2 regions of the Paenibacillus kyungheensis genome follow, and region 1 is predicted to be linked to the other one. Evidence: a T-box and tRNA genes for the amino acid it is inferred to sense, from the RefSeq annotation. Region 1 holds a T-box; the other holds one or more tRNA genes.
The links. The T-box of region 1 lies ahead of tyrS (tyrosine--tRNA ligase). A T-box ahead of a tRNA ligase gene usually reads a tRNA of that ligase, here a tRNA-Tyr.
Positions count from the first base shown of each region.

Region 2: it has a tRNA-Tyr gene. The T-box ahead of tyrS (tyrosine--tRNA ligase) is inferred to sense a tRNA for this amino acid. The anticodon was not compared.

Region 1 is NZ_CP117416.1:3,517,926-3,521,340, reverse strand. It holds gene PQ456_RS15075 (penicillin-binding protein 1A) at 1-718, opposite strand, end outside; T-box leader at 892-1,153, shown strand; gene tyrS (tyrosine--tRNA ligase) at 1,247-2,500, shown strand; gene PQ456_RS15065 (methyl-accepting chemotaxis protein) at 2,726-3,415, shown strand, end outside.
Region 2 is NZ_CP117416.1:128,976-132,390, reverse strand. It holds gene PQ456_RS00590 (ABC transporter ATP-binding protein) at 1-145, opposite strand, end outside; gene PQ456_RS00585 (PucR family transcriptional regulator) at 436-1,596, opposite strand; tRNA gene PQ456_RS00580 (tRNA-Lys) at 1,752-1,824, opposite strand; tRNA gene PQ456_RS00575 (tRNA-Tyr) at 1,850-1,934, opposite strand; tRNA gene PQ456_RS00570 (tRNA-Phe) at 1,951-2,026, opposite strand; tRNA gene PQ456_RS00565 (tRNA-Asp) at 2,063-2,138, opposite strand; tRNA gene PQ456_RS00560 (tRNA-Thr) at 2,165-2,240, opposite strand; tRNA gene PQ456_RS00555 (tRNA-Val) at 2,247-2,322, opposite strand; tRNA gene PQ456_RS00550 (tRNA-Met) at 2,333-2,409, opposite strand; tRNA gene PQ456_RS00545 (tRNA-Ser) at 2,470-2,561, opposite strand; rRNA gene PQ456_RS00540 (23S ribosomal RNA) at 2,640-3,415, opposite strand, start outside.

The DNA.
Region 1 (3,415 bases):
GTAATTGAGGTAGCCCTGCAATATAAGCGGCTTCAGCAATATTGATTTTACTCAAATCATTTAGAGCAAAAATCCCTTTGGCTGCTGCTTTGATTCCAAAAATATTGTATCCGCTTGAACCTTTACCGAAAGGCATTTTGTTCAAGTAGGCAGTCAAAATTTCGTTTTTGGTCATAAAGCGTTCGATACGAAGAGAAAGCAACATTTCTTTAATTTTGCGATCATCTGTTTTGTCCAAGTTCAAAAATACCCGTCTCGACAATTGCTGTGTAAGCGTACTCCCTCCGGTTTGGACGGATTCATTCAGTACCCGCTGTTTGACAGCGCGCAGCGTACCATTCATATCTACACCTTTATGTTCATAAAAATGATTATCTTCTATGGAAATAATGGCGTCGATGACAGGTTGAGGAATCTGTTCATAAGTCACCAATCGACGATCTTCTTCTGTACGAAGTTGTCCAATCGGGGAACCGTCATTAAAATAAGCAAAGCCGGTCACTGCATTTTCATTGATCTTTTTGACTATTTCTTCACGCGAACGCACAGGTTCGTCTTTTACAATCGAAGAAACGTAGCCCATCAAAATACCTCCACCGAACAGGCAAATAGCAAAACCAGCAATAACTACCCATTTGAACACAGTGAGTAATTTGCGGAATCCAGAGTGCTTGCTAGCGGAATTATTTGTTGGACGCTTGTCCTTCTTTTCAGCCATGTAACTTCCCCCTTTTACCAGCCACTATTATAGCATAAAAATTACGCTATAATCAGTTTCTTCTGAACGATAAAAGTAGGATGGGCACAAAGTCGGATGTGAACAAGCATTGACTTGTTTGCAAAAGGTATGTTATAAAAGTGATACGTTGAAGCAATCTACAATTACATAACACAAAGACGAAGAAAGACACCCAGTAGAAGTGAAGATTACCGTTCTCAGAGAACCGATGGTTGGTGCAAATCGGCAAGCGGACTTCCTTTGAATTACAGGTCTGGAGTCGTTTGATATTAATGAATGTATCTATAATATCAAGCCGGGATGAAGATTCCGTTATATATAATGAAGTGAGAAGCTGACTATATCTTATGATGTTATAAGTATGAGATCAGTCTTCTAATTAGGGTGGTAACGCGAGGCCTGCTCGTCCCTTTATGGGGATGGGTAGGTCTTTTTTGGTGCTCATTTTCAAGCAGGCACTCTAACGGAAGTCATCCGTATAATGATGTGATAGGGAGCGAATAGATCATGAAATGGGAAGAACTAACACCAGCACAACAAGCAGAAGTAGAAAAACAATTAAGTGTAATCGAGCGAGGAACAGCAGAGATTATTCCTGAAGATGCACTGCGTCAAAAAGTTATCAAATCAGTAGCAACAGGTAAGCCATTAACGGTCAAATTAGGTCTTGATCCATCTGCACCTGATATTCATATTGGACATACTGTTGTTTTGCAGAAGTTACGTCAATTTCAAGAATTAGGACATCATGTTCAATTGATTATCGGTGACTTTACCGGAAGAATAGGTGATCCAACAGGTAAATCAGAGACACGTAAGCAATTAACCGAAGAACAAGTTAAACATAATGCAGAGACATACAAAGAGCAGATCACAAAGATTCTTGATCCTAGCAAAATGAAAGTATACTTTAACTCCGAATGGCTAAGCCCGATGAATTTTGCAGATGTAGTCAATCTAGCTGCCAAAGTTACAGTAGCACGCATGTTAGAACGGGATGATTTTACAAAGCGCTACCAGGGTGGGCAGCCTATCAGTATTCACGAATTTTTCTACCCGTTGATGCAAGGGATGGATTCTGTAGCACTTGAAAGTGATATCGAAATTGGTGGTACAGACCAGAAGTTTAACTTATTGATGGGACGTACACTGCAAAAGGAATACGGTAAAGCAACTCAAGTAGCGATCACTTTACCGATTATTGAAGGATTAGATGGCGTTCAGAAAATGAGTAAAAGTCTGGGTAACTACATCGGGATTAACGAAGAGCCGAACGAAATTTTTGGTAAATCCATGAGTGTACCTGATGAATTGATGCTCAAGTACTACGAGTTAACAACAGATATTTCAAATGAAGATCTGGCTAAGCTCAAAGCAGGACTTGCAGATGGTTCTATCCATCCACGTGATGCCAAAATGAATCTAGCTCAAAATTATGTACGTATGTTCCATAATGAAGAAGCAGGAGTGGCTGCGAAAAATCATTTTGTGACTGTATTCCAACAGCGTGCATTACCTGATGATATTCAAGAGGTAGTCATTGATGAAAATCTTTTGGAAAATGGACAAATCGGTCTTATTAAATTGGTCATGACTTTGGGATTTGCAACATCTACCAGTGAAGCTAGACGCAGTATTCAACAAGGTGCTCTCAAAATTAACGAGCAAAAACATGATGATGTGAATGCAAGTATCGAACTGTCTGATGGAGATATCGTACAAGTAGGTAAACGTAAATTTGCCAAAATCAAAAAAGCTTAATCAAAATTAAATCCAAATTCAATACAAATACATTTCAACCTTTGGTATTACTTCGGTAATGCTAAAGGTTTTTTGTGTTCATTACAGGTAACAGGATAAACAGTGACAAAATAGTCAGTTGTTTATCCAATATCTCAAAGTGAAACTATTAATTTTATGTATCAATTTGTCGATATAAGTAGAATGTGGATTTTATTATAGATAAAGAGAGGATAGGTAATTACATTGCGTAGATTCAAGTTTAAAAGTATCCAGGCTCGCACATTATTAACATTACTTCCGATTGTTATTATCGCTCTTGTAGGCATTAGTGTGTTATCGTACCAATTTGCAAAGGAGAAGCTTAATACAGAAATCAATACCAATGCTAATAACACATTAATAGGACTGAATGAGAGCTTAAACAGTCAATTAAAACAAAATTCAATGATTGTATCATCACTTGCAGCAGCTACAGGAGAATTGGGAAATAATCTAGATATTGCCGATTATTTTAAACTGACAGAACGCTGGCAAATGTTAAGTCCATTTACGTACGGGGTAGGTATTTTCTTCGCAGAAAATCAGTATGAACAAGGTGTTAAATATCGGTCTGCTTATGCAATCCGAGATGGAGACAAAATTACAACTACAACAGAATATGATGATCCCGCTTATGATTATTTAACACAACCTTATTACACTGCAACTCTTAATAACTTTGATAAAATCTATTATACAGAACCATTTACCGATTCGGTTAGTAAAATCAAAATGATTACAGCAGGTAAAACGATTCGTAATAATGATGGTCAAGTGCTTGGTGTCGCTTTGGCAGATATCAGTATGAATAATATTCGAGATTATGTAAACAATCTGAAAATAGGTACAGCCGGTCGTGCTATATTGGTCAGCGGTAAAGGCGAAGTACTAGCA
Region 2 (3,415 bases), 1.9 Mb from region 1:
GAAGAGTTGTAGATTTACCACAACCAGAAGGTCCAACCAATACTAGGAACTCTTTATCCTTGATATCCAAATTAACGTCAATAACTGTTGCTTTATCAGAACCCGGATATTTTTTGAAAATGTGTTCTAAGCGTACGCCTGCCATAATAATAGCCTCCCTAGAATATGAATGTAATTTTTTAAGTACATAATAAATGAGCTTGTCAGCATATGGCAATTAACCATATGTCTTAATCAATTCGTAGTCTGATCTACAGTAATGAGTGAAATGTACAACATCATGTGGGACGTTCTACCTTTAGCTCAATCGTAAAATCAGCTATGAATTACGGCTGCGAAGGTGATCCAATCGCCTATGTAACCGATTTCTTTTTCTATTATTATCTTACCCTAATCGCGCGTAGACATCTATCGACAAACTATACAAAAAATTCGTCAGCTTTTTGTCACTTTATACAATAGTAGTGTTAACTTCATCAAAACAGCATCTTCAAACTTTCTAACATCCAATTCAGTTTCTTGTTTAATTTTGTCCAGACGATACAATAACGTATTCCGATGGATATATAATTGCTTCGCAGTCTCACTAACATTACAATCCATTTTGAAAAAGGTTTCTAACGTAGCTACCGTTTCTTCATCATCCAACATATCGGAATAACGATCAGCTCTAGCTACAAAATCAGCACGATCTTCATCAGGAATCCGATATAATAAACGTTCCAAAGACAATTCCCACGGAAGATGAATATGATCTTTCACATGAAATAATCTACCCAAAGCAACGGTTTCCTTCAATAAAGAGACTTCAGATAATAACTTTTCACTAGGAATAATAGGCTTAGACACTCCAATATGGAATATACCTACCCATTCGCTAGCAATCAATTCATATAACCCTAACGAAAATTCCATCAGTATATCTTCTTCTGTATCTTCTATCTCTACATTAGCATCCCGACTACTACTTTGCTTGAGATCAGAACTATCTTCAATCAATTCACGATTCGTCAGAATAAACCACTCATTTTCAGATAATGGCAATAACAGTACTTCTCCACCAAAATAGCTATATAGCAACTTTTCTAACTCTTTGGTTGCTAATGTTCCTGTTTGTACACTATCAGCTACCAGTAGAAACGGAATCATCGAGCTGGTTAATCTTTCTTTCAAAAGGTATCCATTAGGAATACTCGCTTTTGACTGTCCGCTATCTAGTTGTTCCATCATCCAGGTACTTAACTCTTGTATCCCTTGTTCACGAATAGACAACGAAGAAGCATGATTTCCTATAGCCATAGACGCTGTAAAAGCAGGCAACAATAACTCTAACAACGATTTAAGCTTGCCTATGACTTGTTGATGATCACTATCTAGTAACTCTTGCGAAAGACTCGAATTACTTGGAGAAATAGCTTTCGGTTGAATCTGCCATAATGTGACTACAGTAAGATCCTGCTTCACAGCGATCCATCCACTTTCTTCTAGACCTGCTTGATACGTATCCGATGCCCAATCTTTCAAAGCCACAGACTGTTCTTCAATACGGTAATCTATGATTGATTCAATATGTTCTTTTAATGTACTCCAATGCATATCATAAATTCCTTCCATAGCTAGAATCGTACACTGATGGCTACCCTACACTATTAATCAGAAATAAATAAAATAAGACTACTCCCTCAAATTATACAAAAAAGCAGACAAAACAAAAAGCACCTTGCTTAATAGCAAGATGCTTTTTCATATGATGAGTCATGAAGGGCTCGAACCTTCGACACCCTGATTAAAAGTCAGGTGCTCTACCGACTGAGCTAATGACTCATATTAAGTTTAACGTAAATAAAACTGGTGGAGGCTGATGGATTCGAACCACCGAACTCGGAGAGAACAGATTTACAGTCTGCTGCGTTTGGCCACTTCGCTAAGCCTCCATAATGAACAAAAAAATGGTGGCTCGGGACGGAATCGAACCGCCGACACGAGGATTTTCAGTCCTCTGCTCTACCGACTGAGCTACCGAGCCATACTGTATTCATTACATTTTATTTAATTAAAAAAATGGCGGAACCGACGGGATTTGAACCCGCGATCTCCTGCGTGACAGGCAGGCATGTTAACCCCTACACCACGGTTCCAGGGTTATAATACATAGAAATAAAAATGGTGCCGGCGAGAGGATTTGAACCCCCGACCTACTGATTACAAGTCAGTTGCTCTACCAACTGAGCTACACCGGCATATGGTGGTGGAGATTGACGGGATCGAACCGCCGACCCTCTGCTTGTAAGGCAGATGCTCTCCCAGCTGAGCTAAATCTCCAGGATATGTATGGTAGCGGCGAAGGGAATCGAACCCCCGACCTCACGGGTATGAACCGTACGCTCTAGCCAGCTGAGCTACACCGCCACATTTAAAAACCAATCGTCATGAATTGCTATCCACTAAAAATTTATAAATAAGTTCTAGTGGCGGAGAGAGAGGGATTCGAACCCTCGCACCGCTAACGCAGTCTAACCCCTTAGCAGAGGGTCCCCTTATAGCCACTTGGGTATCTCTCCAATATTAAATCATATACAGACAGGTTAGTTGCTCCCTGAAAACTGAATCCGAAAACGAAAACATCGCGTGTTAGCTTATTGGATAAGCCCTCGACCGATTAGTATTGGTCAGCTCCATGCCTTGCGGCACTTCCACCCCCAACCTATCAACCTCGTCGTCTACAAGGGGTCTTACATACTGGGAAATCTCATCTTGAGGGGGGCTTCACGCTTAGATGCTTTCAGCGCTTATCCCTTCCGCACGTAGCTACCCAGCGATGCTCCTGGCGGAACAACTGGTACACCAGCGGTGCGTCCATCCCGGTCCTCTCGTACTAAGGACAGCTCCTCTCAAATTTCCTACGCCCACGACAGATAGGGACCGAACTGTCTCACGACGTTCTGAACCCAGCTCGCGTACCGCTTTAATGGGCGAACAGCCCAACCCTTGGGACCTACTTCAGCCCCAGGATGCGATGAGCCGACATCGAGGTGCCAAACCTCCCCGTCGATGTGGACTCTTGGGGGAGATAAGCCTGTTATCCCCAGGGTAGCTTTTATCCGTTGAGCGATGGCCCTTCCATGCGGTACCACCGGATCACTAAGCCCGACTTTCGTCCCTGCTCGACGTGTCTGTCTCGCAGTCAAGCTCCCTTATGCCTTTACACTCTTCGAATGATTTCCAACCATTCTGAGGGAACCTTAGGGCGCCTCCGTTACACTTTAGGAGGCGACCGCCCCAGTCAAACTGCCCACCTGACACGGTCCCTGTACCGGATCACGGTACGAGGTTAGAACTCAAATGCGATCAGGGTGGTATCCCAACGGCGCCTCAACCGAAGCTTGCGCTCCGATGTCTACGGCTCCCACCTATC